DNA from 3 places in the Labrenzia sp. THAF187b genome. Region 3 is predicted to be linked to each of the others. Evidence: predicted binding sites of a transcription regulator. Region 3 holds the regulator's gene; each other region holds the start of a gene.
What was found. The regulator LexA, encoded in region 3, represses DNA repair genes until DNA is damaged. The targets are predictions, from matches to a motif close to TGTTCNNNNTGTGTTCNG.

Region 1: a site for LexA is predicted at 1,785-1,802, ahead of FIV03_RS31410 (SprT-like domain-containing protein). Genes of this name have one in related genera too.
Region 2: a site for LexA is predicted at 1,113-1,130, ahead of recA (recombinase RecA). Genes of this name have one in related genera too.

Annotation. Positions count from the first base shown of each region.
Region 1 covers NZ_CP045348.1:8,911-12,104, reverse strand. Annotated here, with positions in the region: gene FIV03_RS31420 (chromosome partitioning protein ParB) at 37-375, opposite strand; gene FIV03_RS31415 (ParA family protein) at 372-1,031, opposite strand; gene FIV03_RS31410 (SprT-like domain-containing protein) at 1,110-1,763, opposite strand; gene FIV03_RS31405 (helix-turn-helix domain-containing protein) at 2,001-2,879, opposite strand; gene FIV03_RS31400 (ribbon-helix-helix protein, CopG family) at 3,076-3,194, opposite strand, start outside.
Region 2 covers NZ_CP045344.1:3,625,727-3,639,846, forward strand. Annotated here, with positions in the region: gene FIV03_RS16635 (hypothetical protein) at 1-158, shown strand, start outside; gene FIV03_RS16640 (hypothetical protein) at 232-1,017, shown strand; gene recA (recombinase RecA) at 1,248-2,318, shown strand; gene alaS (alanine--tRNA ligase) at 2,672-5,329, shown strand; gene FIV03_RS31885 (hypothetical protein) at 5,876-6,001, opposite strand; gene FIV03_RS16655 (cyclic nucleotide-gated ion channel) at 6,193-7,524, shown strand; gene FIV03_RS16660 (hypothetical protein) at 7,542-7,979, opposite strand; gene FIV03_RS16665 (glutathione S-transferase family protein) at 8,128-8,760, opposite strand; gene FIV03_RS16670 (ABC transporter permease) at 8,757-9,563, opposite strand; gene FIV03_RS16675 (ABC transporter ATP-binding protein) at 9,560-10,168, opposite strand; gene FIV03_RS16680 (NADP-dependent isocitrate dehydrogenase) at 10,311-11,528, opposite strand; gene FIV03_RS16685 (Rrf2 family transcriptional regulator) at 11,752-12,192, opposite strand; gene FIV03_RS16690 (MFS transporter) at 12,324-13,745, shown strand.
Region 3 covers NZ_CP045344.1:4,254,207-4,268,326, forward strand. Annotated here, with positions in the region: gene FIV03_RS19605 (ComEC/Rec2 family competence protein) at 1-2,105, shown strand, start outside; gene lexA (transcriptional repressor LexA) at 2,110-2,820, opposite strand; gene FIV03_RS19615 (hypothetical protein) at 2,942-3,745, opposite strand; gene FIV03_RS19620 (acyl-CoA synthetase) at 3,838-5,418, opposite strand; gene FIV03_RS19625 (alpha/beta hydrolase) at 5,572-6,381, shown strand; gene fumC (class II fumarate hydratase) at 6,403-7,788, shown strand; gene FIV03_RS19635 (fumarylacetoacetate hydrolase family protein) at 7,848-8,999, opposite strand; gene FIV03_RS19640 (FCD domain-containing protein) at 9,196-9,954, opposite strand; gene FIV03_RS32055 (hypothetical protein) at 10,198-10,398, opposite strand; gene FIV03_RS19650 (hypothetical protein) at 10,576-11,121, opposite strand; gene flgB (flagellar basal body rod protein FlgB) at 11,315-11,695, shown strand; gene flgC (flagellar basal body rod protein FlgC) at 11,708-12,124, shown strand; gene FIV03_RS19665 (flagellar hook-basal body complex protein FliE) at 12,127-12,459, shown strand; gene flgG (flagellar basal-body rod protein FlgG) at 12,508-13,296, shown strand; gene flgA (flagellar basal body P-ring formation chaperone FlgA) at 13,310-13,765, shown strand; gene flgI (flagellar basal body P-ring protein FlgI) at 13,770-14,120, shown strand, end outside.

The sequences.
Region 1 (3,194 bases), on a different replicon from region 3:
ATAGCACAAAAAACTATAGTACATATTGTTATAGTTTCAATCCCCATCCTCGCGAATGACCGGGAAATTGTATTTCACGAAAAGCAGGTTCAGCGCCTCGGCAACAAGCCGCTCCTGCGGAATCCGCTTGCCCTGCGGGTCGCGCGTGCGAAAGCTGATCTCTTCCAACGTTTCCCAATAGGCAGGCGGCAGGTAGTGCGTTTTGGCGCTCTTGTTGGCCCGCGACGGTGCAACATAGCTCCCGGCCGTCTGGCCGCTGCGCGCGCGGCGCTTCGGCTCGGCCGGTGTATCAGAAACGTCCGTGCCGGTCGGCGCTGCGGCCGGCTGCTCTGCGGTCTTGATGGCGCTCGCCAAAAGGGAAGGCTTGCGGCTCATGCTTTCATCCTTTCATGATTTCCTGCAATCATGCTTGCCTGCTCCGAAAGGAACGCGAACAGGCCGGCGATTTCCTGCGCCGCGCGCCCTTCCGGCTCCAATTCCTGCGCCGTCTGGCCCAAGGCCGGCGCGTCCTCATGGGCTTTCAGGCGGGACATATGGATAGGCGCAACCGTTACGTTGAACCGCTCGGCAATCGCGGCCGCGTCGTCGGCCGCCCTGCCCCCGGCGTTCGGATGCACCAGATTCAGCACCACGAACGCGGGCGGATTGCCAGCCATGTCTAGCAGCCGCTTTAGCGGCTCCAATGTGTCGATCGCGAAAATCTGCGCCTGCGTCGGGATCACGACCATATCGGCGTGCTTGGCCGCTTCGGCCGAGGCACTGTCCATCTTGCCGGGGGTGTCGATGAACACCCAATCCATGCCAAGGCCGCGATAGGCGTCCAGCGAGCGCCGGATAGCACCCGGCTGGATCGAGGCCACGTCCGGCCCGTCACCGTCGCGCCGATCAAACCAGTTGACGGCGTTCGTCTGTGGGTCGAGGTCGAGCAAGGCCGATTTCTTCCCGGCCCGATGTGCCGCGACCGCAAGCGCCGTCGCGATTGTCGTTTTGCCGGTCCCGCCCTTCTGCGTGCAGAACGCTACTGTAATCATGTTTGCATCCTTTCATGCAAGGAAGTTTACATGCTTTCCATCTTGCATGAAAGCATGTTTGCATTTCCAGTTCGTTAACTAGCCCTCCGAATCCTCCGCCGCCATCGGCTCGTCGCACTCACCACACACCAAGCGCACGCCCGGTTTCGCCCAAGCGTTCATGTCGCATGACGGGCAGGTGTAGCGGGTCTTGCTGGCCGACTTCGCCTTCCGCTTTTTCCGGGCGTCGGCATCGTCCCAAAGCTCGACATAGAGGGCGGAAAAGTCGGGTTGCGCCGCCAGCTCCGCAAAGGCGCGGGCGTAGGGGCCAGCCTCGACAATGTAATGGCTGCACGATTGCCCCGTTTCCTTGCCGCCCGGCCGGCCGGTGTCGGAAGGGTGCAGGCCGATCGCGTGCATTTTCGTGGCCCATTCCTTATTGTGATACCCGGCGCGCGAGGGCTTGCCGAAATGATGCTGCCAAAGGTGCGCCATCTCATGCGCCAGCGTCGAAAGGCTTTGCTCGTCCGTCCGGCTTTTGAAGTGTGAGGGGTTCAACGCGATTTCGTCGGTGATCTCCGCGCCGTCCTTCGATCCGAACCGGCCGCCGGCAAAATAGCCATAGGCTTTGTTCTTCCGCTGCAAGGTCACGAGGCAGCCCGGCAGCTCGCCGCCGAAAAGCCGGTCATTGAAGAAATCGAACGCCCGATTCAGCGCAGCATAGGTCTTCGCGGTCGGATTGGCGGGGGACATGGCGGCCTCTTTTGTATCGTACGAAACAACAATCGCACAATTTGCGATTACATGCAAGCATGTTTACATGATTTCATATTGAGCACAGCCCCTTGCTTCCTGTCGAAAGCCCATAGGACGGTGACCGCAGGCGCAAGCGTTGCGGATTTTGCTCTGAGGGTGCCGCTTGCCGGCCCGCCTATGCGCGGGCCGGAACCGCCGCAGGGCCGCGTGAGCGGCCCGAACAGCGGCGACCGCTTATGTTTTCATATAGAGAATAGAATTAGAGGGGGATTCAGTCTGGTTATCGGACTCACGTTTCATCAAGCCCTTTGCCATGCTGACAAGAGCACGCCCTAGTGGGCTATCGCCCACGTCGAGCTGCGTTCGCTCATCAAGAGGCAGGGCCTTCTTGTAGGCGTCGATTGCCTCGCTCCAAGCCCTCTGTTCCTGTCCATGATCCGCAGGCGGGGGAGGGGCCTTGCCGAACCGGCCGAGGAACTGCCGGGCCTTCTCCGGCAGGGACAGGCGATAGGCGTTACTCGCCTGCTGCACCTGGGGGCCGCGCCCCTCGTTGCCGGTTGGCTCGTAGCGCCGCAGCCAGTCGATGAAACCATGCGCCCGAAGGTTCTTCAGCGCCCGCACGATCGTATCGCGCGACCGGCCTAGCCTGTCCATGATCGTGGTGATTGACGGCTCAAGCCGGCCGGTGCGGAAGTCGATGAGATTGACGAACAGCCGCAGCACGTCCAGCGCCACCGATCCTAGCGGCCCGCTGCGCTCGCCCTTCTCGTGCAAGCCGGCCTCGTTGTAGATTTCGGCCGCCTTCAAAATCGCCTGCACGTCCTTGCGCGTCGTCGGCCGCCATATGCGGCCCTCCGATCGCCCCCGGATATGGCTATGCCGGCGAACTGGCGTCGGGCATCGCGCGGCCGGGGGCGGAAAGACCAGCCCTAGCGCGGTCTGTCCCGATCCCCGCAAGGTGTCCCGGCGCTGATAGGCGAGCGCGGAGAGCTGGCCGGCCTCATCGTCATTAAGCTGGCCGGCTCCGTGCCTGGTCCAGATTTCCCGCATGATCTCATCAAGCGCGTTTCCACGCGCGCAGCCGATCGCGGCCGCGATTTGCGTCCTCAACATATGCCCTTCGTCCTTCCGTTCGGGAGGGCATGACGGCATGGACGGCAGGCACAGCTTTCCCCATTTTCGCAAGAATCAATCTTGCGAATTGGAGTGCTCTAGCGTAGATAAGGGGAGAGTTAGCGGACTCCTGACCTACAGTGTGTCTGACGGCCTATAAAACGCTCGATCGCGCCAACGATCGGGCGTTTTGCCGTTATGCCCCTAGCTGCTTCTCGAAATAAAACCTCAAAGCTTCCTCGATGATGGGCGCGCGGGATTGCACGCCCTTCTGCTGCTTGGCCCGGTCCAACTGTTCAACCAGTTCGCCCGGTA
Region 2 (14,120 bases), 630 kb from region 3:
AAAAACTGGCGTCTCAATGGCCAGAAGTACTACCCAGCAATGTTGCGACTGGAATTAATGTCGATTGGTACGAAGTGGTTCGACTTAGTGACGCAGATATGGAGTTTGTTTTCGATATAGTTTCTAAATCGGGACCGGACGTCGGACTCACAGCTTAAGAAAAATTTGTTAGAGGTGCAGTTTGCAGTTGTTGGGTCATGCAGATCCCGTTGCATCTGAGGTGGATCACTTATGACATCTAAAAACGAAAAACTCGGGCGTTCATCGACCATAAATTGGATGTTCCTTGGATCAGCAGCTTGGGTCGCATTAGGCGTTGGCGTCCTCTGGTTGAGTTCATCCGAGTGCGATTCTGATGTTCAAAAAGCGGTAATATCTTGCCTAACCGCAAACGAACTGGGTGACTTCTTGGCGGGCTTTTTTGCACCGCTTGCTTTTGCATGGTTGGCCTATGCCGTTGTGATCCAATCAAAGGAACTTTCAGCACAAAAAGAGGAGTTACGGCTAACTCGCAAAGAAATGGAGTTGACCAGAGAGGTCGCAATCGAAGCCAAAGACGCGACACGCGCCCAGGCGGAGGAAGCACGACGCAGTGCAGAGTTGTTTGGCACACAAACGAAGTTGATGGAGGAAAACCAGCAGAGTGAACGCCAGGCTAGGGCACACGAAGACTTTGAATATCTCGTATCTTCGCTAAGCCAGACGCTATTCGAAGCTGCAGTTTTATTGACACCGAAAAACATGGTGGGAGTTCGACGGGAGGAGGGAGTGCGGGGGTTCCTAGTCTCATTGAACCATTGCAATGCGATTTTATCTCAGTGGAGAGAAACCACCGATCCATCTCCTATCGATCGACAAATGCAGGGGCTGGCAAAAGCAGGAAATGTGGCCAAGGCTTTTGCAGACCTACTTCCGGAACTTTCGAACGTCGACAAACTCGTTTTCAAGGATTGGGGCTTACTAGAGCTAAGCAGGCTAATTGAAGAGGTCAATTCCGAAAAGTTGGTTGCCAAGTGAAGTTGCGCGAATCGCCAAACGAAGTTGCGCGCTACAGGAATCACGGGATGTTCCAATCAATAGATTACGCTAGGTAAGTTCTAAAATCGATAAGTGAGAACATATTGGAAACAAACAGCCATTTTCATTTTAATACCAATCGGTTTTGCCGACTTGTCAAATGAGAACAAAATGTGTACAAAGGCTCTCATTGAAACGGCGCGTCCATCGTGGAATAAGGAGCGTAAGCCATGTCGCAAAGTACACTTCGTCTCGTAGAAAGCAGCCAGATGGATAAGACAAAAGCGCTGGACGCAGCGCTCAGCCAAATCGAACGCGCCTTCGGCAAAGGTTCCATCATGAAGATGGGGCAGGGCCAGGTGGTTGAGGTGCAAGCCGTCTCGACCGGGTCGCTCGGACTTGATATCGCGCTTGGGATCGGCGGTCTGCCGCGCGGCCGTATCGTCGAGATCTACGGGCCTGAGTCTTCGGGTAAAACCACGCTTGCCCTGCATGCGGTTGCCGAAGCCCAGAAGACCGGTGGTATCTGCGCCTTTGTCGATGCGGAGCACGCGCTGGATCCGATCTATGCACGCAAGCTTGGCGTCGATATCGACAATCTGCTGATCTCCCAGCCGGACGCTGGTGAACAGGCACTTGAAATTGCCGACACGCTGGTGCGGTCCGGCGCCATCGATGTTCTGGTCATCGACTCGGTCGCCGCGCTGACGCCGAAGGCAGAACTCGAAGGCGAGATGGGCGACAGCCTGCCGGGCATGCAGGCCCGTCTGATGAGCCAGGCTCTTCGCAAGCTGACTGCTTCGATTTCCAAGTCGAAGTGCATGGTGATCTTCATCAACCAGATCCGCATGAAGATCGGCGTGATGTTTGGTTCTCCGGAAACCACGACCGGCGGTAACGCGCTCAAGTTCTATGCCTCCGTCCGTTTGGATATCCGCCGTATCGGTGCGATCAAGGACCGGGACGAAGTGGTCGGCAACCAGACCCGCGTGAAAGTCGTCAAGAACAAGCTTGCGCCTCCTTTCCGTCAGGTGGAATTCGACATCGTCTATGGTGAAGGTGTCTCCAAGACCGGCGAACTCATTGACCTCGGCGTCAAGGGCAACATCGTTGAAAAGTCGGGTGCCTGGTTCTCCTACAACAGCCAGCGTCTTGGCCAGGGCCGGGAAAACGCCAAGCAGTTTCTGAAGGACAATCCGGAAATTGCCGATGAAATCGAACTTGCGATCCGCCAGAACGCCGGCCTGATCGCCGATGCGATCATTGATCCGGACGCTGCATCGGAAGAAGCCGAGGACTGATCCTCAGCTTCCGGTTAGCGCTTACAAGAGCTCCGGACGTTTGTCCGGTCTTCCAAGGGCCTCCTTCCGCACTCCGGAAGGGGGCCTTTTGCTTTTCGGGACCCGCAACGGAGCGAAATCGGAAGAGGTCAGATCCTGTCGGAGCGATTGTCCTGCGCATGACGGCAGCCTTCATTCCGGAAATCGCCTGTTTCCCGGTAGCTTTCCTTTGGGTCGGGTCCGTGCAACCGCTGGACAGGGTTGGAGGTGAAAGTTAAAAGGCTGTTCCGGCGCGGATCGGAGACCCGGATCCAGCGCCTTCAAGATTTTCAACAGGCCCTCATATGCGGGGCTGTGACCGATGCGAGATCCGAATGACCGGCGTAAATGAAATCCGCTCTGCCTTTCTGGACTATTTCAAGACAAACGGCCACGAAGTGGTCGAGTCCGGGCCGCTGGTGCCGCGTAACGATCCGACCCTGATGTTTGCGAACGCGGGCATGAACCAGTTCAAGAACGTGTTCACCGGCCTGGAAAAGCGCGACTATTCCCGTGCGGTCACGGCACAGAAATGCGTTCGCGCCGGCGGCAAGCATAACGATCTGGATAACGTCGGTTACACCGCGCGCCACCACACCTTCTTCGAGATGCTGGGCAACTTCTCCTTTGGTGATTATTTCAAGGACCAGGCGATCGAACTGGCCTGGAACCTCGTCAACAAGGAATTCGGCCTGCCGAAGGACAAGCTGCTGGTAACCGTCTTTGCCGAAGACGATCAGGCGTTCGATCTTTGGAAGAAGATCGCAGGTCTCAGCGAAGACCGGATCATCCGTATCGCGACGTCGGACAATTTCTGGTCCATGGGCGATACCGGTCCGTGCGGCCCGTGTTCCGAAATCTTCTACGACCATGGCGACCACATCTGGGGCGGCCCTCCGGGCTCTGCGGAAGAAGATGGCGACCGGTTCATCGAGATCTGGAACCTCGTCTTCATGCAGTACGAACAGACGCCGGAAAAGCGTCTCGACCTGCCACGTCCGTCCATCGACACCGGCATGGGCATCGAACGGATCGCCGCTGTCATGCAGGGCGTCCACAACAACTACGACATCGACCTCTTCAAGGCACTGATCGCGGCGTCCGTCAACGCAACGGGTGTTGAAGCGGAAGGCGACGCCACCGGCAGCCACCGCGTGATTGCCGACCATCTGCGCTCCACGAGCTTCCTGATTGCCGATGGCGTGCTTCCGTCCAACGAGGGTCGCGGCTATGTGCTGCGCCGGATCATGCGCCGCGGCATGCGCCACGCCCATCTTCTGGGTGCGAGCGAACCGCTGATGCACAAGCTGGTTCCGGCGCTGGTGCGTGAAATGGGCCGTGCCTATCCGGAGCTGAGCCGCGCTGAAGATCTGATCACAGAAACGCTGAAGCTGGAAGAAACGCGTTTCCGCAAGACGCTGGAGCGTGGTCTCGGCCTGCTGGACACCGCAACCGAAGGCCTTGAGGCCGGCGGTCGTCTGGACGGGGAAACCGCGTTCAAGCTTTATGACACCTACGGCTTTCCGCTGGACCTGACCCAGGACGCGCTCAGAACGCGCGACATTTCGGTTGATACGGATGGCTTCGATGCTGCAATGGAGCGCCAGAAAGCGGAAGCCCGTGCGGCCTGGTCCGGGTCTGGCAGCGCAGCGACGGAGGCAGTCTGGTTCGCACTGAAGGAAAAGCACGGCGCCACGGACTTCCTCGGCTATGAGACCGAGACGGCCGAAGGTGTCGTTGCCGGTCTTGCAGCTGAAGACAAGGAAGTTGCCAAGCTGTCTGCAGGTGAAAGCGGTTTCGTGGTTCTCAACCAGACGCCGTTTTACGGCGAAAGCGGCGGCCAGGTGGGCGACACCGGCTGGATGCTGGCCAATGGCGTCAAGGTTGCCGTGACCAATACGCAGAAGAAGGCCGAAGGGCTCTTCGTTCATTCGGTCACCGTGGAAGAAGGCGAGCTGGTTCCGGGCCTTGCCCTGGAACTGAAGGTCGACCATTCCCGCCGCAAGTCGATCCGGTCCAACCACTCGGCTACGCACCTTGTGCATGAGGCCTTGCGCGAGGTCCTTGGCAATCACGTCGCTCAGAAGGGTTCGCTGGTAACGCCGGAGCGCCTGCGGTTCGACTTCTCGCATCCCAAGCCGGTGAGCGATGAGGAGCTGGCAACGGTCGAGGGCTTTGCCAACGAGATCGTGCTGCAGAACGCGCCTGTCGATACACGCCTGATGGCAGTCGATGATGCTATCGAAGCTGGCGCCATGGCTCTGTTCGGCGAGAAATACGGGGACGAGGTTCGCGTCGTTTCCATGGGGACCGCTCTCCATGGCCCCAAGCAGGGCAAGCCTTATTCGCTTGAACTGTGCGGCGGTACACATGTGAAGCGTACCGGCGACATCGGTCTGGTGACACTGGTTTCCGAAGGTGCGGTTGCTGCCGGCGTTCGCCGTATCGAGGCGCTGACTGGCGCAGAAGCCCGTGAATATCTGGATGCCCAGGACAAGCGCATGCGCGAACTGGCCAGCCTGCTGAAGATCAGCGCTGACGATGTTCCGGCTCGCGTGGCTCAGCTGGTTGAAGATCGCAAGAAGCTGGAGCGCGAACTGGCGGATGCCAAGAAGAAGCTCGCCATGGGCGGTGGAGCGGAAGGCGGCGCGCCGGTGAAGGACGCCGGCGCGTTCAAGCTGATGGCGCGTATCGTCGAGGGGATCAACCCGAAGGATCTGAAAGGCATGGCCGACGAGGCCAAGACCCAGCTCGGGTCTGGCGTGGTCGTTCTGATCAGCGTTGCCGAAGACGACAAGGCCGCCATCGTGACTGCCGTCACGCAGGATCTGACCGACAAGGTCAGCGCCGTGGATCTGGTGCGGATCGGTTCGGAAGCGCTCGGCGGCCGCGGTGGTGGCGGTCGGCCTGATATGGCACAGGCCGGTGGACCGGATGGGTCCAAGGCCGACACAGCCGTTGCCGCAATCGAGGCACACCTCACGGGGCTCTGATGGTCCTTCGGACAATCAAAATTGAAAAGGGCGGTCCCATCAGGGCCGCCCTTGTTCGTTTAAGATGCTCGGGCACTTCCCGGGGCGAAATTACACAAGCCCCTCCTTGGTCATCCCGGACACAGCAAAGCGAAGATCCGGGGACGGAGAGCCCTATCGCTCTCGGCATGGCCTCTTGAGGTCCTGCAAGGCTTGTCGCTCCCCGGTCCCGGCTCGCGCTTCGCTTGGCCGGGATGACGACGGAGGGGATATTGGTTGTTTTGTGGGGAAGGCGGCCCTACTGGCGCTTTTCCCGCTCGCCTGAAGGCATCAGGTCTTTTCCTCGCTACCAAGTTCAAACATGCCCCTCTTTGGTCATCCCGGACGCAGTGAAGCGAAGATCCAGGATCGGGGAGCTCTATTGCTCTCGGTATCGCCTCTTGAGGTCCTGCAAGGCTTGTCGTTCCCCGGTCCCGGCTCGCGCTGTGCTTGGCCGGGGTCACGTTGGAGGGGGGCGTCGTTTGAGGTGACCTGGTCAGGGCTGCCTCTGGTGGCCTGCCGGTTGGTTCAGTTCAGCAAAGCAGTCACTGCCAGCGCGGCTGCTGCGAAGAACGTCGAGACCAGCAACATTTTCAGCACGATGTGGTGAGGCGTGGTTTCTGCGGCGCGAACCTTGTCGGTGTCTATGGTCATGGTGTCCTCCTTCAGTTCGGTTGGCTATCCATGGAGATGGGGCCTGCGACAAAATTGCCCAATCACGTTCCGCTCACCCCTATGCACAGCTTCGTGCGGCGCGGTGAGGGCTGTCCGCGTGGAGAGCTTTGTCGTAGCCTGTCTTTCGGCTATTCATGAAAACGCGAGCAAAATCAGAAACGGGGGGCTCGGTGTCCGGCCACGAATTCAAACGGGCGCTCTATGAGGTGCTTGAGGACACGGGCAAACGCCGCATCGGCGCGCGCTTGCTGCGGAACTTCCTGATCGTCCTCATCCTGATCAACATCGCGCTTGCGGTGTTGGAAACCGTGCCGGAAATCCGAGACATCCTGAGCACGCATCTGCGTCTGATCCAGTTGGGCAGCGGACTTGTCTTTCTGGCCGAATACGTCATGCGTCTTTACGTGGCCGATCTCCATCCGCCGCTGCGCCGTTACGGGCCGGTGTTTTCCAGGCTGCGTTATGCGATCCAGCCAGATGCGATCATTGATCTGATCGGGGCCCTGCCGCTTTTGTTCGTGTTGTTCCTGCCCAATCAGGCGGTCACGATGGTCGTCATCCTGAGGCTGCTGCGCTTCCTGAAGCTGGCCCGGTATTCACCGGCGTTGCGTTCGTTGATTTCCGCCGTCGGCAACGAGCGCAGGGCTCTGCTCGGATCGAGCATGATCATCTTCGGGGTCATCCTGATGGCTGCCACCTTGATGTATCTGATCGAGCATGACGACCAGCCGGAAAAGTTCCGCAGCATTCTGCACGGCATCTATTGGGCGATTACCACTGTGACGACCGTCGGCTATGGCGATGTCGTGCCGGTCACCAATCTCGGCAAGACGGTTGGGGGTATCGTCATGCTGATGGGCTACGGGCTGATAGCCTTGCCGGTCGGCATCATTGCTTCGGCCTTTGCCCGGGAAATCCATAGCCGGGATTTTGTCGTCACCTGGTCGATGGTGGCGCGCGTGCCCTTGTTCGAAGACCTGAAGGCGACGGAGATTGCCGAAGTTGCGAAGTTGCTGCAGTCGCTTCGCGTGCGCAAGGGCGGTACGATTGCCGAGCAGGGCGATGTTGCGGACAAGATGTATTTCATCGCCGACGGAGAAGTCGAAATCCGGCTGCAGCACGACACGGTCTATCTGGGAGAAGGCAGTTTCTTTGGCGAATTGGCACTGATCAATCAGACACCCAGAACCGCGAAAGTGGTCGCTTACAAGGATTGCCAGCTTCTGGTGCTGGAAGCGGAAGCCCTCAAACACCTGATGGACAGGGATGAAGGGCTGGCCAAGAAGATCATGGATGAAGCGCGAGACCGTGTTGCGGCGGGAAAACGTGTGCTGGGCGAGCTGGCGGAAGAGGAACTTCAGCAGTCGGGCGTGTTTGCATCTTCAGAGAACACCGACCAGGAGCCGGAGCTTTTCCAGGGGGACGATTCCAAGGACGAAGCCGACTCTGAAGATGACATGATGGAGGAAGTTGCCGGAACGCAGAAGGATCCGGCAAAGTAGGCCTGTCGAAAGGGCGCTCAGTAGGGTGTCAGGCCACGGGGTACCTGGGCGTAGAGCGGATCGCCCTGCCAGAAGACATCTGTCGGGCCGACGACAAAGTCGACCAGGTTCCATCGGTTAAACTGGTAACGCAACAAGGCGAAGGTGACGAGGCCATCCATATACTCCGCCTGCGAGGCGAACGTCGTGCGGGACAGGTCAATGACGCCACCACCTGGGCGCTGCGGCGAAACCTGGACGAAAGCCCAGCCATGGCCGGAACGCATCCAGTTGACCACGAACTCGACCGGGGGCCCCACCCTTGCTTCCATCATCGGACGCATCGCATCGAGTATGTCCTTGCGCTCGGCAGTGCCGCGGGAGGGCTCGTGGACTGTTTGTGCCGATGCTGCCAAACCGGCACACATCAGCAAAAGGCTGCTCAAGAAAACAATTACAAGCTTTTGAAACTTCATCTAAAAATCCCCTTCTTCATAAAATGATTCAATGTTGTGCCTGCCTGAATGTAAATGGAGCAACGGGCGTCGTGGAACGGCAAAAGACTAACATGTTTGCAGTGGTTCTGACCTGCGGAAAAGATAAAGGCCTGACGCCTAATCGCACTCAACCAGACGGTTCGGTTTTTCTGAAACTGTCGCGTTCCTTGAACATCTGCAGCCATGAGGACAGCTTCGGCGCCGAACGCAGAAGCAACCGGCCTTCTTCTGACAGCTCGAAGAGAGCAAGCATCGGGACCGCATGGCAGTCGGCGAGGGTGAGTTGATCGCCCATCAGGAATGGACCTTCCGTCACAAGCGCTTCCAGTGTTTCGACGATCGTTCTTGCCCGGCCGAGCGCCGAGGCGATCTTGACTTCATCCGCGGGGGCGCCGCCAGAGGGCTTTGACACCCGTTCGACGAAGATGTCCCAGACGAGGGTCTTGTAGGCGTAATTGTCGAGGATGGAGAGAAGCTGAGCCATGCGCGCCCGCGGTTGTGGAGAGGCTGGCTGAAGCGGAGGGCCGTCGAAGGCTTCATCGATGTAGCGCAGGATGGCCGCTGTTTCGAACAGGGTGAAGTCGCCATGCTTCAGTGTGGGGATCTTGCCGAAAGGCTGCAGCTCAAGATAGCTTTCCGGCGGTCCACCCGGGGCAAACACATCGATCGGGACAAGCTCGTAGGCGATCCCCTTTTCGATAAGTGCCATTCGGGCCGAGCGCACATAGACCGAATAGTCCGCACCATAAAGTTCAATCATCGAGACCCTCCGTTCAAACGGTCGAGACGCAGCCTGTCACGGTTGTCGGTCAGGCGCCACACGCTGGCGAAGGTAGCGCCAAGGACACCGAGGCCGGTAGCGCCGCCAAGCAGAAACATGATCATGAGCTGGTATTTGACTGCTTCACGCGGATCGACCCCGGACAGGATCTGCCCTGTCATCATTCCGGGCAATGACACGACGCCTGTTGCCGCCATGGCGTTGATGATCGGCGTGAATCCTGACCGCAGTGCCTGACGGGAGAAGGGGCGTGTCGCTTCCCAGCGGGTGCAGCCCAAGAGCAACTGGGCTTCCACGTCGCGTCGCCCGCGGGCAAGCGACGTGTGAAGCGTATCAAGGCCGAGGCTGACCCCGGTCATTGTGTTGCCGAGCACCATGCCGAAAAGCGGCAGTGCATATTGCGGCATCCAGACCGGGTCGGGGCGGATGAGCCCTGCCAGGGCGTAGATCGTGACGAGCGTGCCTGCGACCAGCATGACGGCGACGCCGAGCCCCGGGCCCCAGAGGCCAGCAAGGCGACGGTCCTGCCGCGCCCAGATTTCGCGCCCTGCGAAAGCCAGCATCACGGCAGCAGCCAGCAGTGTCCACAACAGGGATCCGGCAAAGAAGATTGCCTTTAGGACAAGCCCGACCAGGATCAGCTGCACGCTCATTCTCAAGGCCGAAATGATGAGCGTGCGGGTGAGGCCGAGATCAAGCACGATCGAAAAAACCGCGTTCAACAGCAGGAACACCGAGGCGGCCACGAGGTCCCAATAGGTGAGGGCGAGATAACCGGTCACGCGGGCGCCCCCTGGCCAGCACCTGCCGTCAGCTGGCCTTTTTCCATGACAAGCCGTCGTGCCCCGAGCCGTTCGGGCTGGCCGGGGTCGTGCGTGACGATCAGAAGGGCGCGATTGGCAGCAAGCTGGTGTTTCAGGAGAGTTTCGACCAGGTCAACGGAAGGCGGGTCCAACGCGGAGGTGGGTTCATCCAGCAGAAGAACCTGCGGTGCTGTCTGGAGAGCGCGCACAAGGGCAAGGCGTTGGCGCTCACCGGTGGAAAGCCGGGAGACCTCCCAGGGGAGCGCATCGGCAAGACCAACCTCGCGCAGCAGGTTGGGAAGGTCGGAAGTTTCGGCGAAATGATCCTGAACACGGTCCGCCCACCAGCCGCTTTCGGCAGGCACGTAAGCCACCTTTCGGCGCCATTCAGGAGCCGGCATGGCGTCGCGCACCGTGCCATCCAGGGCAACATGGCCGGTGCTTTCATCGAGATCGGCAATTGCTCTGAGAAACAGGGATTTGCCTGCGCCGGAGGGTCCTGAAATCGCAACGGCTTCGCCCGCTTGCAAGGCAAGGTCCAGGGGGCCGATCAGAGGCGTCTTCAATTCGCGGATCGTCAACACCGTCCTCTCCTCTGGCTACCAGCCGGGTGAGCCTAGCGCGGGCCGGGAAGAGGGACAATCGGCAGGTTGTTGTTGGGCCGAAAGGCAAAACACCGCGGACAATGTCCGCGGTGTCGCTCCTTCGGCCTTCACAGGCAATGCCTTAGTGTGCGGCCATGGCCTTGGCCAGGTTCTCGTCGATCTTGTCCAGGAAGCCGGTAGTGGTGAGCCAGGCCTGATCCGGGCCGACGAGCAGGGCAAGGTCCTTCGTCATGTGGCCGGCTTCCACCGTGTCGATGCAGACCTTTTCCAGCGTCTGGGCGAAACGGGCAAGCTCCTGGTTGTCGTCGAGCTTGGCCCTGTGCGCGAGCCCGCGGGTCCAGGCGAAGATCGAGGCAATCGAGTTGGTCGATGTGCTCTCGCCCTTCTGGTGCTGGCGATAGTGGCGTGTGACCGTGCCGTGGGCGGCTTCCGCTTCCACCGTCTTGCCGTCCGGTGTCATCAGAACGGACGTCATCAGGCCGAGCGAGCCGAACCCCTGGGCAACCGTGTCTGACTGGACGTCACCGTCGTAGTTCTTGCAGGCCCAGACGTACCCGCCGGACCATTTCAGAGCGGAGGCGACCATGTCGTCGATCAGCCGGTGTTCGTACCAGATGCCGGCTTCCGCATACTTGTCCTTGAATTCGGCCTCGTAGATCTCCTGGAACAGGTCCTTGAAGCGGCCGTCATAAGCTTTCAGGATCGTGTTCTTGGTGGAGAGGTAACAGGGCACTTTTCTGTTGAGCGCGTAGTTCAGCGAAGCGCGGGCAAAATCGCGGATTGAGTCGTCGAGATTGTACATCGCCATGGCGACGCCGGCGGACGGCGCGCCATAGACTTCGTGTTCGATCACCTGTCCGTCTTCACCGGTGAAGGTGATGGTCAGCTTGCCCTTGCCGGGAAAGCGGAAGTCGGTGGCGCGATACTGGTCGCCAAAGGCATGGCGGCCGACGATGATCGGCTGGGTCCAGCCCGGCACCAGGCGCGGCACGTTCTGCATGATGATCGGCTCACGGAAGATAACGCCGCCAAGGATGTTGCGGATCGTGCCGTTGGGCGAACGGTACATGCGCTTCAGGCCGAATTCCTCAACCCGCGCTTCATCCGGTGTAATGGTGGCGCATTTGACACCGACGCCATGTTCCTTGATGGCGTTGGCCGCATCGACCGTGATCTGGTCGTCGGTCTCGTCGCGTTTCTGGATCGACAGATCGAAGTAGAGCAGGTCGATGTCGAGATAGGGGTGGATCAGCTTGTCCTTGATAAAGGCCCAGATGATCCGGGTCATCTCGTCGCCGTCGAGCTCGACGACCGGATTGTCGACTTTGATCTTTGCCATGGGACGCATTGCCTCGCGGGTCTGGAAAATGGGAAGGCGAAACGGAAATCTGAATGGTGCGAGTTGTACCTGATTTCTATTGTGTGCGCTTGTATACAATGTTGCGTCGCGAAGCAAGGGGGCTGTTCAGTTTGCTCCGGACCATGCCTCGAAGAAGGTTCTTGAATGGAAGTCTTCATAGGTGTTCCGAAGATTGCCCAAGGTTTGCGGCTAAATTTCGGACCTAAAGTTTTTCCTGATGCTCCCGGATTTCCTGCGCATGCGGCCGTACCAGATCGGCCACCGTCACTTGCCCAAGCTTTACCTGGAACGTTTTGCGTGCCGCCTCCAGCGCGGCTGAAGTTGCCCGGTTGGCGGCCTGTTCCAAAAGGCAGGTGGGGGCGTCGGCGGATTGACCGACGGCAAAAAGCTGTGGTGAGCCGAGGGCGGCATAGACCTCTGCCAGAGAGATGCTGTCCAGGCTCTTGGCCAGCACCCAGCCGCCGCCATGACCCTTGGTGGCCCCGACGAAACCCGCTTCCCGCAGCCCCGCCATGGTGCGCCGGACCAGGGAAGGGTTGGTGTTGAGCATCTTCCCGATCTGATCGGACGTCACAGGGGCTTCTGTCTGGTCCAGATGCAGGAGCACGTGAAGCACGCGCGGCAATCGGCTGTCGGTTCGCATGGAAATCTCCGTTTGGAAAACCTTATGCCGGATTCGGTTACGTGACAAATCAAGGCACATGAGATTGACGTGCGTGATTTTGTAACTTTATAAGTAACAAAATCGAGTTCACGCCTTGCCAGGAGTTCTGAATGTCACTTTTGTTTGACGGTGCGACCAGGGAGAGGCGCAATCGCTGGGCGGCGCTGGCCGCGCTCTACCTTGCCATGTTCATGAATATTCTCGATGTGTCGGTGGTCAATCTGGCGCTGCCGTCCATCCGCCGGGGGCTTGGCGCCACGGACACCCAGCTGGAATGGGTGCTGGTTGTTTATGTACTGGCCTTTGCCGCCGGTTTGCTGCCTTTCGGCCGGTTTGGAGACGTGGTCGGCAGGGGGCGGGTCTTCCGCTGGGGTGTCGCCGGGTTTACCGCCAGTTCCCTGGCATGCGGTCTGGCGCCTGATATAGGCACCCTGATTACCGCCCGCGGCCTGCAGGGGCTCTGCGCGGCAATGATGGTGCCGCAGGTACTTGCCATTGTTCACGTGATCTTTCCGGCAGAGGAAAAAGGCAAGGCCATCGGCCTGTTCGGCTCCGTCAGCGCACTTGGGGCCGTGGCGGGGCCGCTGGTGGGCGGGGCAATCGTGGCGGCCGATGTCTTCGGGCTGGGCTGGCGGCCGATCTTTCTGATCAATCTGCCTGTCGGGCTGATCTCGCTGGCCGGCGCTCTTCGCTTTCTGCCGCACCTTGAGACCGAAAACCGGGTGACGCCGGATTGGTCCGGAACGTTTCTTTTCGCCCTTGCAGTGCTGTCGCTGGTGTTTCCGCTTGTGGAAGGCAGGCAATTCGGCTGGCCGTTCTGGTGTTTTGCCTTGATGGGGCTAAGCGCGGTTCTGGCTGTTCTGTTCTACCGGCTGCAGGTTCAGAAGGCGCGCCTCGGCCAGGCGCAGCTTCTGCCGGTGCTGCTGACAGGGGACCGCGTGTTTGTTGCGGGCGTCGCGTTTGTCGCGCTGTTCTTTTCCGGTCTTGCAGGCATGTTCTTCATGATGGCGCTCTTCCTGCAGGCAGGCCTTGGATTATCGCCCATGACAGCCGGGCTCATCCTGGCGCCACATCCGGTTGGCGTCATCCTTGCGTCCGCGATGACAGGCCGCTTCGGAGCCCGCTATCAGGCGGCAAGGATCAGCCTTGCCATGCTGGCTGTTTTCTGCGGTCTGGTGGCGGTGCGCCTGCTCGTTTCCAATGGGACATCGGCAAGCCTGCTGGTGTTGCCATTCCTGATTGTCGGACTTGGAACGGGAACGGTGATCCCGGCATTGTTCCAGCTCGTGCTGTCGCGGGTTTCCGGACCGGATGCGGGAGCAGGGTCCGGAGTTCTCCAGGCCTTCCAGCAGATCGGCATGGCGCTTGGCATCGCGGTGCAGGGCCAGATCTTCTTCCAGGTTCTGGCGGCTGGTCGTAGTGAGGCTCTGTACCGGGATGCCGCGGCTGCAGCGTTGCTCTATCCGGCGAGTTCGTGTTTCGGGCTGGCTGTGCTTGCCGTTGGTCTTGCCTGTAAATTCCGCTCTGGATGAATTGTGGATTCAATGCTGCTGCTGGCGGACAGCACTGGCGCGTGCGGGCCGCTTTGGACAACAAACCTGAAAAACTGCCCACGAACCAACAATGTCAAGAACAGCATTTTCAGAAGCTGATCAGACGCACGGCGATTTGAGGCGTTGGTTGTGAGTCCCATCCAGCGGTACAGAAATCGGATCAAGTTGAGCGTGTGATCGATTCAAATCTTCCGTAGATGCCGGTCCGGATTGGTAATTCTACGCGGGCAAGGTTTCTCGTGAATTTAGTAGTGATTAGGAAAAATTGACGAGCAATTTGACCGACGTGAAAGAAATAGATGCTCGTGGGTTCAATAGTTCCAGAATAGGGCCGTATTTCCTCTTTCAGGTTCA
Region 3 (14,120 bases):
CGGTTCTCTGGCGTGTGAAGCAGCGAGGCACGGTGGCGGTTTCCGTCGTTCTCCTCCTGGCATTCTTTGCCGGACTGGCAGCCTCCAGTCTTCGCACGGCATATGTTTCGGCGCCGCGCCTTGCCGAACAGATGAACACGGATCTTGTTGGTTACATAGAAGAGATTGACAGCGGGGCAGCCGGTCACCGGATCGTGCTGGCCGTATCCACGGTCAATGGGCGTCCTGTCGAGGAAGGCGAGTTCCCCGTTAAGGTGCGCTTGCGCGTTCCGGCAGGAAGCGACATTGAAGTGGGGCGCACCGTGAGCGTCAGTGCGCGGCTGTTTCCTCCTGCAGGTCCCGTCTTTCCAGGAGGATACGATTTTTCCTTCCGGGCCTTCTTTCAGCAGATTGGAGCGACGGGTTTCAGTTTCGGGTCCCCCGAGGTCATCGATACTGAGGACGTTGGAAATGAATTTCGCCCGGCCGTTGCCGTTTCCAAGCTTCGAATAGACCTCGCGGAGCGTATCAGGGGCAATCTTTCGGAAGGGCCGGAAACAGCACTGATCGTTGCTCTTCTGGTTGGAGACCGCAGCGGAATAACCGAAGAGCATGAAGAGATTTTGCGGGCCGCCGGACTGGCTCACATTCTTGCAATTTCCGGACTGCATATGGCGCTCTTTGCCGGCGGCGCCTATGGCGCGGTCTTACTGCTCTTTTCGTTGGTGCCTGTCCTGACGCTCAGGTGGCCGGTGCACAAATGGGCTGCACTTTCAGCTCTTGGTGCTGCAGTTATTTATCTGCTTCTGTCCGGTGGTGCAGTTGCGACGCAACGCTCGTTCCTGATGATTGCGATTGTCTTTGTCGGAATTCTGGTGGGGCGGCGCGGCCTGACCCTGCGAAGCGTGGCGTTGGCCGGCCTCGTGCTCTTGCTGATTGCTCCCGAGCGGTTGTTTTTTCCCGGCTTCCAGATGTCCTTCGCTGCCGTGATCTGCCTCGTCGCCGTTTATGACCTGTGGCGGCAGCGAGATCGTTCCCTGTCATCTGGTGAAAGAGTGTCCGGATGGGGCATGGCGACTTGTCTTTACCTAGGCAAGTGGGTTGCGGGGCTGTTCGTCACCGCATTGGTCGCAGGGCTGGCGACCGGCATCATAGGAGCTCATCACTTCAGCCGCATCGCGCCCTATGGCCTTGTCGGCAACTTGCTGGGAATGCCGGTGTTTTCACTTGTTGTGATGCCGATGGGAGTACTTGCATTCGTTCTGATGCCCTTCGGCCTTGCAGCTCTCCCTCTGGCTGTCATGTCTCTAGGCGTTTCACTTCTGTTGAAGGTTGCTTCCTTTACCGCAACCCTGGATGCCGGCAGCGGAACTTCCGGAAGGCTCGACGGGGCTGCTGCGTTGCTGTTGCTATCAGCATTATTTGCCGGATTGTTGGTGCCTGGCAGAAAGCGTGTGCTCGCCGGACTGCCTCTTGTCGCAGGAATATTGATTATACTCACCAGCCGGCCTCCGGATATCCAGATTGCCGCAAGCGGCTCTCGAATTGCTGCCCGCGATGAATCGGGAACTTTGCGCTACGCAGCAAGGGGGAGATCGTTTGCAAGTGATCTCTGGCTGCAGTCGGAAGGAGTGAGGAGTGATGCGATCTTGTCGCACAAGATGAAATCGCCTCAAAGAAATTGCGATGGGGACGGTTGTGTCATCAGGGCCTACGTCAATTCAGAGGACGCAGAACGATTGGACGGCAGGCGATCCTTTCTTGCAATCGCGCAGCCAAAGACATTTGAAGCGTTTCAGCTGGATTGCCGATATGCCGATTTGGTCGTGACCGATCTTGTCGCTCCGGAGAGCTGCGGTGTAGCCCTCGTCCTGGATCACGGAACGCGCACCGAACGTGGTGCCGCCTCCATCTGGCTATCGCCCGGTGATTTCAGCCAGGCCACAGATGCTACGAGCGGTGCCAGTGCACCGGGCCATCCGCCAAACGAAAATCTGAAAATCGAGAAACTGAAGTTTGCCATCCCTGATCCACCGCGCCCCTGGCATCAGCAGGGAACGGTAACAAGAGACAGCTTGCGCCAAGCCGAGCGCGCCTCGGTGGCCGAAGCGCGCGCAGAGGAGTGACTGGTCAATACTGACGAAACAGGGCAACGAGGCGGCCCTGAACACGAACGCGGCCGGGGCCGAAGATCCTGGTTTCATACGCCGGGTTGGCTGCTTCAAGAGCGATGGAAGCGCCTTTCTTGCGCAGCCGTTTCAAGGTGGCTTCTTCATCGTCCACAAGTGCGACAACGATGTCGCCACTGTCGGCGCTGTCGGTCCGGCGGATAAGAACGGTATCACCGTCCAGAATGCCGGCCTCAATCATGGAATCGCCACGAACCTCCAGCGCGTAGTGTTCGCCGCGACCAAGCAGGTCCTGCGGCACTGTGATGGAATGGCTGTGTGTTTGAATGGCCTCGATGGGGACGCCGGCTGCGATGCGGCCCATGACGGGGATTTCAGTAACACTGGACACCGGAACCGGTGCAGCTTTTTCCGGCTCCGGTTTGCCGAGTGAGCCTTCAATGACTTCAGGTGAGAAGCTGCCTCTTGGCCGTGGAGCGCCCAGGCCGGGTGCGATGGAGTCCGGAAGACGAACAACCTCCATGGCTCTGGCCCGGTTCGGCAGGCGTCGAATGAAGCCACGTTCTTCAAGCGCGGTGATCAGGCGGTGAATGCCGGACTTGGAGCGCAGGTCGAGCGCATCCTTCATTTCGTCGAAAGACGGCGGCACACCGGTTTCTTTCAGTCTTTCGTGAATGAACATGAGCAGTTCGTACTGCTTGCGCGTCAGCATGTAGGCGTCCCCTGACCGAGAAAACATCTGGTACAAATCAAGAACATGGTACCTGTTCTCATTGTGTTCTTCAAGGGTAAATGTTCTCTTACTGTTCTTGGCGTCGAACAACGTGCCGTATTCAATCCGTCTCCGATATCGGATTTAGGTCGTCCTTCGATCCGGTCATGATCAGCAGTTCACAGGTGATCAAAGTCGGCGCTCCACCAGAGGCAAGAATGCCCCGATGCAGTCCACCGTCGAGATCAACGGCGCGGATTGGGACGCAAAGCTCTTGATCCGGTTTCGCGCCAGCGTTTGCAGACAGGAGTATCTCCGAAATCAGACCTGTCATCGGCTGGGCATCGCGGAACGCTGCTCCGGCCAGACTGCCCAGTCCATAGACTTCGTAGGAGGGGGCTTTCAGCTCTTTTGCGAGTTCTTGGATGCTTTCCGTCAGGTCGGCAAACGGAGCGAGTGTGGTGATGAGCGCATTGTAGTCGGTTGTCCGTGACTGTTCGTCATCCTGTTGCACACGAAACAACGTAAATTCGGTTTCCGGATCCAGCGATGCCACGAACGCTGCGCCTTGCAGGCCGTACCCCTTGATGGCCCCCTGATGCGCAACCTTCAGCGTATGCGGCAGTAAGTGGCCAAGGTGCTCGACTTCTTCCTCGTGCCAATAAGCGTGTACATGAGCGAACCATTCACCATCTCGCATCCCGAGAATGGCAACTGCGGACTCCAGTGTTGCGCCTTTCGAGGAGTGCGTGTCGCTGTACCAGGCTGCATGTCGGTCATCGATTGCACAGGCAGGCATTACGAAGTCGAACGCTTCGAGCATAAGCCCGGAAAGATCGAGAACGGCGGAGCTCAGTCCCTGGTGCGTGGCGAAACGGCCCAGCGCCTCCAGCAAGGGAGTTTGCTCTGCCAGGGAGATTTCCAAAGGATTCGCCTGACATCTGGCAAGGGGGAGCCGATTGATGGCAGAAGGGCCGGGATGACGAATGTCGGACAGAGACCTGGGGGCGGGCCGTCTCACAACAGGCCTTTCTCGGTCAAATGCTCCCGCACCAGTTTCTTGGTGATCTTGCCATAGGCGCTTGTCGGCATTGCGGGAATGAAGAGATAACGTGCAGGCATCTTGTAGCGGGCGATCTTGCCATTCAGATAGTCGCTGAGTTCCTGTGGGTCGGGTGACTTGTCTGGGGCAGGGACACAAACGGCAAGGCCGACTTCACCCCATTGCCGGTCCGGAATGCCGAGAATTGCGACCTCGGAAATATCCGGATGTGTAAGCAGCACTTCCTCGACTTCCTTCGGGTAGACGTTGGAGCCGCCAGAAATGTACATGTCCGAAGCTCGGCCTGTCAGGAAGAGGTACCGCTGTTCATCCATGTGACCGATGTCTCCGGTGCGGAACCAGCCGTTCCGGAAAGACTTCTGGTTGGCGTCTTCGTCTTCCAGATAGCCGGCACAGACTGCCGAACCGATGACGCAGACTTCACCCGTTTCATTGGGGGGCAGATGATTGCCATCCTCGTCCTGAATCGAAACCTCTATACCAGTGCGCTCCGTACCGCATGTGCCGCTGCGTGTCTCAGGTCCATCCTCCAGAAAATGATCCTGTGGCCGTAGCACGGTGATGTTTCCGGTGACCTCGCCAAGTCCGTAGTATTGCACCAGAACGTGCCCCAATTTCTGGAGAGCCAGCTTCTGGTCCTCCCTGTACATGGGAGCCCCCGCATAAATGACATGACGAAGGCTCGAGTGATCGTGCTGATCGACAGCAGGGTCTTCCACCAGGCGTTTGACGATTGTGGGAACAGTGAAGAGATTGCTGACCTTGTGTTTTTCGATCAACTCGAATGCAGTCGAGGGATTGAAGCCGCCTCCGGGCAAAAGAACATGAGTGGAACCAACTGATAGCTGGGCAATCAGTTGCAACCCTGCGCCGTGCGACAATGGAGCTATGACCAGCGACGCATCGCGCTCCGTCGTCCCCGGCAACAGGTCTGCCATGTAGTTGACGCAAACGAATCCGATCTGCCCGTGACTGAGGACAACTGCCTTCGGGCGGCCAGTCGACCCTGAGGTGAAGAACAGCCAACAGGGATCGTTATAGTCCACTGCCTCGTTCGGCAGGACCTGTCCCTGGTAACGGGAGAGGAGATCCTCATAGCTTGTGCCAAAGTCGCTGGCTCCAATTGTAATGCATCCTGACAGCTGAACTCTGGCGTTTCGTATTGCTTCGGCCTGAGCACCAAAATCCGCGTCACACAGGAAAACCTTCGCCTTCGCTTTTTCCGCAGCATAGGCCGTTTCCCCCGGAGCCTGTCTGAAGTTGCAGGGAACCCAGATGGCTCCAAGACGAAATGCGGCCAACATGATCTCGATCATCTGGTGCGAGTTCTGGGCCTGGACCAGCAAGCCGTCGCCCTTGGAAACTCCGAATTCCGATTGGAGGCCCTTGGCAAGTGCGGAGACACGCGAATCGATTTGTGACCAGCTCAAGGTGACCCCATCCTGGACAACCGCGGGACCTGAGGGCCACCGGGCAGCGTTCCTGGACAGAAAATGCGCAAGATTTGCCACGCGATTGGAACAGCGCTCCACCATCTAAGTTTGCCTCCCGACTACTGGTTTTTTCAGACGTTAGGTTGATGGCTGTCCGTTTGACAAGTTGAGATTGGCATTCAGACCGTTCCGCTTTCTAGGTAAATCGTGCAAGGATGCCGCCAATTGGTTTCGACGTTTGCCTGAGGATTTCGAATGAGTGAGATGACGACTTTTGATTGGGACGATGCCTATTCAAATGCTGCCTATATTCCGGGCGCTGACGATTTCATCGTGCGCTGGGCGCAGGAAGCGGAGACCTTCCGGAAAAGCTGGGTCGAAAAGGATCTGGATGTCGTTTACGGCGAAGGAGATCGTCAGCGGTTCGATGTGTTTCGGCCGCAGAGGAAGTCCAAAGGGCTCGTCGTGTTCGTGCACGGGGGCTACTGGCTGAGATTCGATAAGAGTTCCTGGTCGCATTTTGCTAGCGGCTGCCTGGCAAGAGGTTGGACCGTATGCATGCCGTCGTACGATCTGGCTCCTGATGTGCGGATCGCAGATATTACGCGGCAAATCTCCGTTGCGATTACGAAGGCGGCTGCTCGCGTTGGTGGCCCGATCCGTCTTGCCGGGCATTCCGCCGGAGGGCATCTGGTCACACGCATGATTTGCGAAGACAGCCGGTTGCCGAAAGACGTTCTGGATCGAATCGAGCGTGTTGTTTCCATCAGCGGATTGCACGACCTTCGCCCGCTCAGAAACACGGTGATGAACAAGTCCTTCCAGATGAACGAAGACGATGCCATGGCCGAAAGTGCGGCATTGATGGTGCCCGCCGTCGACTGTCCGGTAGTCGCCTGGGTCGGCGGAGCGGAGCGCCCGGAGTTTCTAAGGCAATCGAAACTCCTTGCGGATGCCTGGCCAATGGCCACCTACAAGGAGGATCCGGGCCGCCATCATTTCGATGTCATAGACGGTTTGAAGGATCCCGATAGTGAACTGACGGAAACCTTGCTGGCCCCTTGAGCCACTCACGAGGAGGCGCATATGCGTACTGAAAGCGACAGCATCGGCGAAATAGACGTGCCGGAGGACAAATACTGGGGGGCACAGACACAGCGCTCCTTGAAGTATTTTTCCATCGGTAGCGACCTGATGCCGATAGAGCTTGTCCACGCTTATGGCATTTTGAAGAAGGCGGCGGCCCTTGCAAACGAAGAGCTGGGGTTGCTGGATGCAGATCTTGCGCGGTTGATTGTCCTGGCAGCCGACGAAGTTATTGATGGAAAACTTGACGACCATTTTCCGTTGCACGTCTGGATGACCGGCAGCGGAACACAAACCAACATGAACGTGAACGAAGTGATCTCCAATCGCGCCATTGCCCTTGCCGGTGGTGTGCTGGGGTCAAAGGATCCGGTTCATCCGAACGATCACGTGAACCTGTCCCAATCGTCCAATGACAGCTTTCCCGCAGCGATGCACATGGCCGCTGCACTCCAGGTGACACATCGCCTCTTGCCCGGCGTGCAGATGCTCCACAAGAGCCTGCAAGACAAGGCCGACGCCTGGGACGACATCATAAAGATCGGCAGAACGCATATGCAGGACGCCACGCCTTTGACGCTTGGTCAGGAGTTTTCCGGTTATGCGGAAATGCTGCGTCAGGACATTGAGCGCATCAGTTTTGCCCTTAAGGATGTCTATGGACTGGCGCTGGGCGGAACCGCAGTCGGGACGGGCATCAACGCTCATCCCCTTTTTGCGGAGTTGTCTGCCACCCGGATCGCGGAACTGACGGATTTGCCGTTCTATACGGCTCCGAACAAGTTTGCGGTTCAGGGGGCGCATGATGCTCTCGTCATGTTGAGCGGAGCCTTGAAGACGCTTTCAGTTTCCTTGTTCAAGATCGCAAACGACATCCGCCTCTTGTCCTGTGGACCTCGCTGCGGTTTCTTTGAGCTGAAAATTCCGGCAAACGAGCCCGGCTCTTCGATCATGCCAGGCAAGGTAAACCCGACGCAGTGCGAGGCACTGGCGATGGTTGCGGCACAGGTGATGGGCAATGACGTCGTCGTCGGGATAGGTGGCGCCAGTGGCTACCTGGAAATGAATGTCTACAAGCCGCTGATGATCAATGCGATCCTGCAGTCGGTAAAGATCATGGGCGACGGTTGCACCAACTTCTCCCTTTTCCTGGTGGAAGGCATGGAGCCGAACGAGAAGCGCATCAGGGAGTTTCTGGATCAATCCCTGATGCTGGTGACAGCGCTAAGTCCGGTGATCGGATATGACAAGGCCAGTCATGCCGCACACCATGCGTTCGAGCACGATCTGACCTTGAAGCAGGCGTGCCTTGACCTTGAATTCGTCAGTGCGGAGGAATTCGACCGGGTTGTTGTTCCGGCGAAGATGGTCCAGCCGTCGCTTTAGGTCGGCCGAATGCTTCCAGATGAGCGCTTTCGTGATGCGCTGGGCAATTCGGCGTACGACTACAAGAGACCCCTTTGTGCGAGATTGCGCATGAGGGAGCTTATGCCGAATGTCCATTCCGGACATTCGGTCGAAAGCCGGACCGTGTTGCTCAATCGACCAAGGCCCGGACTTTCGATTGTGACGACGTCGCCCAGTTTGTGAGTGAAACCTTCTCCGGCAACGTCCCGGTCCTGCGTCGGTGCGAAGAGGGTACCGAGAAACAGCATGATCCCGTCGGGATACTGATGGTGACGGCCCAGGGTTTGCCGGACCAGATCCACAGGGTCCCGACTGATTTCCTTCATCGAAGATCTTCCCTTCAGGATGAAGCCGTCCGTTCCCTCCACCGTCAGGTCCAACTCTGCCAATCGAACGTCATCCAGCGAATATCCCTGGTCGAATAGTCGGATCATCGGTCCGATAGCACAGGATGCATTGTTGTCCTTTGCCTTGGACAAGAGCAGAGCCGAACGGCCTTCGACATCACGCAGATTGACGTCGTTTCCAAGAGTCGCGCCAACAATCACCCCCTTTGAGGTGACTGTCAGAACCACTTCCGGCTCTGGGTTGTTCCAGCTGGACACCGGGTGCAGTCCGACGTCGGCTCCGGTGCCGACAGAGGAAAGAACCTGCGCCTTGGAAAAGACCTCGGCATCCGGGCCAATGCCGACTTCCAGGTATTGGCTCCAGAGGCCCTCGGAGATAAGCGCTTGTTTGACCTTGGCAGCTTCTTCGGATCCGGCTCGCAGGTTACGCAGGCTGTCGCCGATGGTTGCACCTACCCGTGCCCGGATGGCTTCGGCCTTTTGAGGATCTCCTGCCGCTTTCTCCTCGATCACGCGTTCGACCATGGAATTTGCGAAGGTCACACCACATGCCTTCACTGCCTGTAAATCGCTGGGAGCCAGAAAATGCAGGTTGGCGAGATCGCTGCAGGTACCAGCCGCGATTTCATCCAGAGTGCCAAGATCTTCTCCTTTAGCTGCGGCAACATAGGCAGCCGGTTCCGTTAGTTCGCAAATATCCCGAACGGTGGGGGCGGCTGCGGACGTGATGTCGAAAACGCGGTTTTCTCGCAGTGTGACGACGGCAGGACCCTTGACATCGGGTCGCCAGACACGGCCCAAAAAAGTGCCGGAGGACAATTCGGTTTCTGAATAGAATTTCATGGCGTTCCCGGATTGGCCGTTAGGCCATCATTGTTGGTTTTCCCTAGTCTGCTGGGAAAATTCTCAGTTGTCCAACAAATGTGAAAACGCAGGCGTCACTCCACGGGTGCTCTTGAGAGAGCGGGTATCCGGTTAAGAAATAACCGGTGTCTGTCTCTGTTTACCAGACAGACCAACAGGTGTGCCGCGAACCACGTCACTCGTGGATGGTCGAAGCGACCAGCTTGTCCGCCATGGCCTTGTTTTGCACCAGCATGTCTTTCATGCGTCCACGCGCCAGTTCTGCATCTCCGGAATCGATCGCTTCAGCAACGCCGACGTGATTGCGACGCGCAATCTTTTCTTCCGGAGGGGTTCGTTGTGAGGCGGCATAGGAAAAGAGCATGACCGCGTAAATCAGATTCTGGAGCTGGGAAAGCATCTGATTGCCACTGGCCTGCAGGATCGTGGCATGGAACATGTAGTCGGCTCCGATCATGCTTTCCTGACCATCCAGGGGATGGATGGCACGTGCGGCTGCAAGAATGGTGTCGCGTTGCTCCCGGCTTGCGTTGACGGCCGCCAGGGCGGCGGCCTCCGGCTCGAAAATCAGTCTGAGGTCGGTTGCTTCCGCATAGATTCTCGCAGTTTGCGGACTTCTTGGGTCATGCCAGCGAATGACGTCCGGATCGAGAAGGTTCCAGTCGTCAAAGGGGCAGACCCGAGACCCATATCTGCGTGCCGTTCGAACGAGTCCCTTGCCGCAAAGCACCTTGATGGCTTCTCGGACCACAGTTCGCGAAACACCGAGGCTGTCGACAAGTTCGTCCTCACGCGGAAGGATCGCGCCTGTCGGATATTCTCCCCGCGCAATCTTTCTACCGAGATGTTCGACCGTATCTTTGACTGCCCCCGTCGGCAGGGATGTAAGGACCTTGTCCGGAAGTTCGAAGAAATTACGCTTTTTATTATCCATTCAACAGACTCAGGCAGTCGGGTCTTTCCAATCGTACTTGATCGGCGAGACCGGCGTTGTGTCCTGCGCATGTTTTACAAGCGAATTTTATAAAATACTAGATTTAATGAGTTGCCACGACCTTTTGCAAAGCTAATACGTCGCTTCTGGAGTCTCTTTATGTCGCTGCTGTTTGAATTATTGACCATTCAGGCAAGGAAATGAATTTGCTGCTTTGAAATTTGTAGGACAATTACTCGAGACCTAGCCATCCAGAGCATAAAGCCTCTGTGCAAGTTTTCTGACGCCGGTGTTCTTGAAGTGTCGGATACTTGCAGGTGGAACTAAATAGACAACTCCGGCGGCCAGTCCATCGCGCCAGCGCAGCTGCACTTCGGCAACCGTTTTGGGGACGGCATCGAAGACGTAGAACTCTTCCGGCAGGTCGGTAACCTCGTTCAGCACTAGACGGACACCTCCATCGGAAATGTCCCTGATCGTGCAATCGCAAATAAATTCATTGTCCAGACTTGCAAGTTTCGCGGGGCGCAATCTTGTGCGTTGGCGCGGATGCAGGCGACGCTGAATTGCTGCGGCAATGGAGTCCCGTTTCGAAGACAGAAATGAAAACATGGCACAACCTCAGTTGTTGGGTCTTGATGGGGCAAGCGGTCCCGTTGGCCTTAAGGGCTCTGGTCTGCTGGAACCGGGGAGTGCGGGCCGATAGCTGGGATCTCCCAGCGTCGAGGGGCGGTGTGTGACTGGTGATTGTGCGTTCCGGCAAAGGCGATATGCAAGATCGTACAAACCGCGCCAACCAGCCGGAGTGCTGCCAAGGTTGTCCAGCACTGCAAGTGCCCCGCCTGTCAATGCCCCCCTGCGTGCTCCACTTGGGCCTTCCCAGGCGCCACCTGCAACGGCTCCTTCCATCGCGCCGTCGACGATCGGCATGTCCGATTGATCCGGGTTGATATGCGCATCTGCGTAGGCTCTTGCGTAAGCGTCGCAGTTCGTGGTCTGGGCAGAAGCTTCTGGTACCAGGCAGGCAACTGAAGCAGCGATTGCAGCCTGCAGGAGCCCAGCCTTCACCAACGGGACACGGTGCATCATGAAGGCGCGATATATGAATGGGTGGCCCGAGGGTCTGGCTGCTTTCCTTGCGCAGGTCGGCGGCTGCAGACGTTTCATACGCTTCTCCCGAATACCGAATACTGAAAGGGCAGGGACGCCCGCACCGGTAATGCATGCACACCGAAGATTGTGCGAAACTTGCGTCGCAGGCGTCCGGAAAGGAACCCTGCCCAATCATCACGGTCGAACAGTTTCGGGCAAGCTTGGCTGACTATCCCTTGGGGCAACCTGAGCTGATAGGAGGTCTTCTATGGAACCTGTGTTCCTGACCAAACTCGTTTCGAATAGCAATGACTGGCTGTCCGTCCGCCAGGCGACCATTGCCGAAAACATTGCCAACGCCAATACGCCAGGCTTCCGCTCCAAGGACCTGGAACCTTTCACTACAGTGATCAGCAAGACCCAGCTTGCCATGACCGCGACCCATGACGGCCATCTTGGCCAGACCATGGAAGCTGCGCGCAAATCCGATGTCGAAAAGGCGGATAGCTGGACGGTTACGCATTCCGGTAACTCCGTCAGTCTGGAACAGGAACTCATGAAGGCAGGAGAGGTCGCGCGCGATCATTCGTTGAACGCCAGTATCGCGAAGTCCTTTCACCGCATGTACCTCTCCACAGTGAAATCCTAAAGGAAAACAATCATGTCCGATCCGCTTTCCGCAACCTTGCAGATTTCCGGCGCCGGTCTCAGAGCGCAGTCGGAGCGGTTGAGAGTTGTGTCCGAAAACCTCGCCAACGCCCGCTCCACCGGTGAAGCCGCCGGCGATGATCCCTATCGGCGCAAGACCATCACGTTTGAAAGTGAATTCAGCCGCGCCGTCCAGGCCAACCTGGTGTCCGTGAAGGACATCGGCAAGGACAAAGCCGAGTTCGCGGTGGAATACGACCCCGGCCATCCGGCAGCGGACGAAAGCGGCTACGTCAAGATGCCGAATGTCAACACGCTGCTTGAACTGGCCGACATGCGTGAAACCAACCGCTCTTACGAAGCCAATCTGAAAGTCATGACGCAGGCCCGCGAGATGGTCATGCGCAACATTGACCTGTTGAGGAACTGATCATGATCAATGAAATCTCCGCGCTGACATCGTCGACCGACGGCGTCCTGAAAGCTGCCTCCACCACCAGGTACACGGCGAGCACGCCGGATCTTGGCGGCACGGGCGCCGTAGGCGAAACCAGTTTCTCCGATGCGATGGCGAAAGTTTCGACCGATGCGATCGACAAGATCAAGCAAGGCGAAGCGGTATCGATTGCAGGTGTCGACGGACAGGCTTCGGTTCAGCAGGTGGTCGAGGCCGTAATGGCTGCTGAATCGACCCTCCAGACCGCAATTGCCATCCGCGACAAGGTCGTGAGCGCCTATCAGGAAATCAGCCGCATGTCGATCTGATCGAAGGCTTGGCCTCGATAAGCGATTGTAATTACCAGGAGAAAATCCATGAAAGCCCTTGCTATCGCCGCGACCGGCATGAGCGCCCAGCAGACGAATGTCGAAGTGGTCGCCAACAACATCGCCAACATGAACACCACGTCCTTCAAGCGTTCGCAGGCGGAATTCTCAGACCTTCTCTATCAGGCCGAGCGCCTCCAGGGCGTGCCGAACCGGGGTGGTGAAGATCCGGTTCCGGAAGGCGCTCAGCTTGGTCTGGGTGTTCGTACCGCCGGGATCCGCAAACTCCATGCCCAAGGCTCGCTGACCAACACCGGCAACCAGTTCGATGTTGCGCTCGACGGGCGGGGATGGTTCGAAATTACCGGCCCTGATGACGAAACGCTGTTTACCCGGGCCGGTTCGTTCAACAAGAATGCCGACGGCAGACTGGTGACCATTGACGGCTATGCCGTCGAACCGGCGATCATCATTCCGGAAGAAACCATTGAAGTTGTCGTCAATGAGTCGGGTCAGGTCTATGCCAAGGTCGATGGCGAGATGACGCCTCGTGAACTCGGACAGCTGACGCTTTCCAATTTTGCCAACGATGTCGGTCTGGAACCAGTGGGTGGCAACCTTTTCCGTGAAACCGAGGCCTCTGGCACGCCTGTTACCGGTGTTGCGGGTGATCCGGGTTTCGGCGTGGTTCGCCAGGGGTATCTGGAAAGCTCAAACGTTGATCCGGTGAAGGAAATCACTGCCTTGATCAGCGCTCAGCGCGGCTATGAAATGAACTCCAAGGTCATGAAAGCCGCCGACGAGATGGCCGGTACCGTCACCAACGGCATTCGCTAACAGGGAGAAGGTAATGACGATCCGATCCCTTTTCCTGGCGCTGGTCATGATCTTCAGCACCGGGGCAGCGAAAGCAGCGGGAGGCATAGATCTGCCGGTTCCGCGCCAGACCATACCGGCTGGAACCGAAATCACTCACCAGGATCTGATCGAACGATCGTTTCCAACGCGGACAGCGCAGCAATTCGCGGTGTCTACCAACAGGGGCCAACTGGTTGGCATGGTTGCACGGCGTACGTTGCTTCCAGGACAGCCGGTACCGATCAATTCGGTCGAAAAGCCGGTCCTTGTTCGTCGTGGTGAGCCGGCGCGACTGGTCTTCCGTGAGCAGGGGCTGGTGATCATCATGCAGGTGGAAGCTCTTCAGAACGGCGGAGCCGGCAACTTCGTACGCGTACGCAATGTCGATAGCGGTCTGGTTGTTTCCGGACGGGTTCAAGAAGACGGCACCATACGTGTGGAGAACTGAATTTATGACCCGGTTACTCGTTTTTGTTCTGGCTGCACTATTGGCCTTGCCGGTGTCGGCAATGTCCATGGTGCGGATCAAGGACATCGCCAGTCTGCAAGGGGTGCGCGACAACCAGCTTGTCGGTTATGGCCTCGTTATCGGTCTGAAAGGATCCGGCGATACGTTGCGCAATTCCCCATTCACGGAGCAATCGCTGCAATCGATGCTCGACAGTCTGGGGGTGAACGTACGCGATGCGCGGCTTCGGACGCGTAACGTAGCGGCCGTTGTCGTGACCGCCGAAATGCCGTCCTTTATCGGTCAGGGATCGACGATCGACGTAAGTGTCTCCTCGCTTGGCGATGCTACGTCA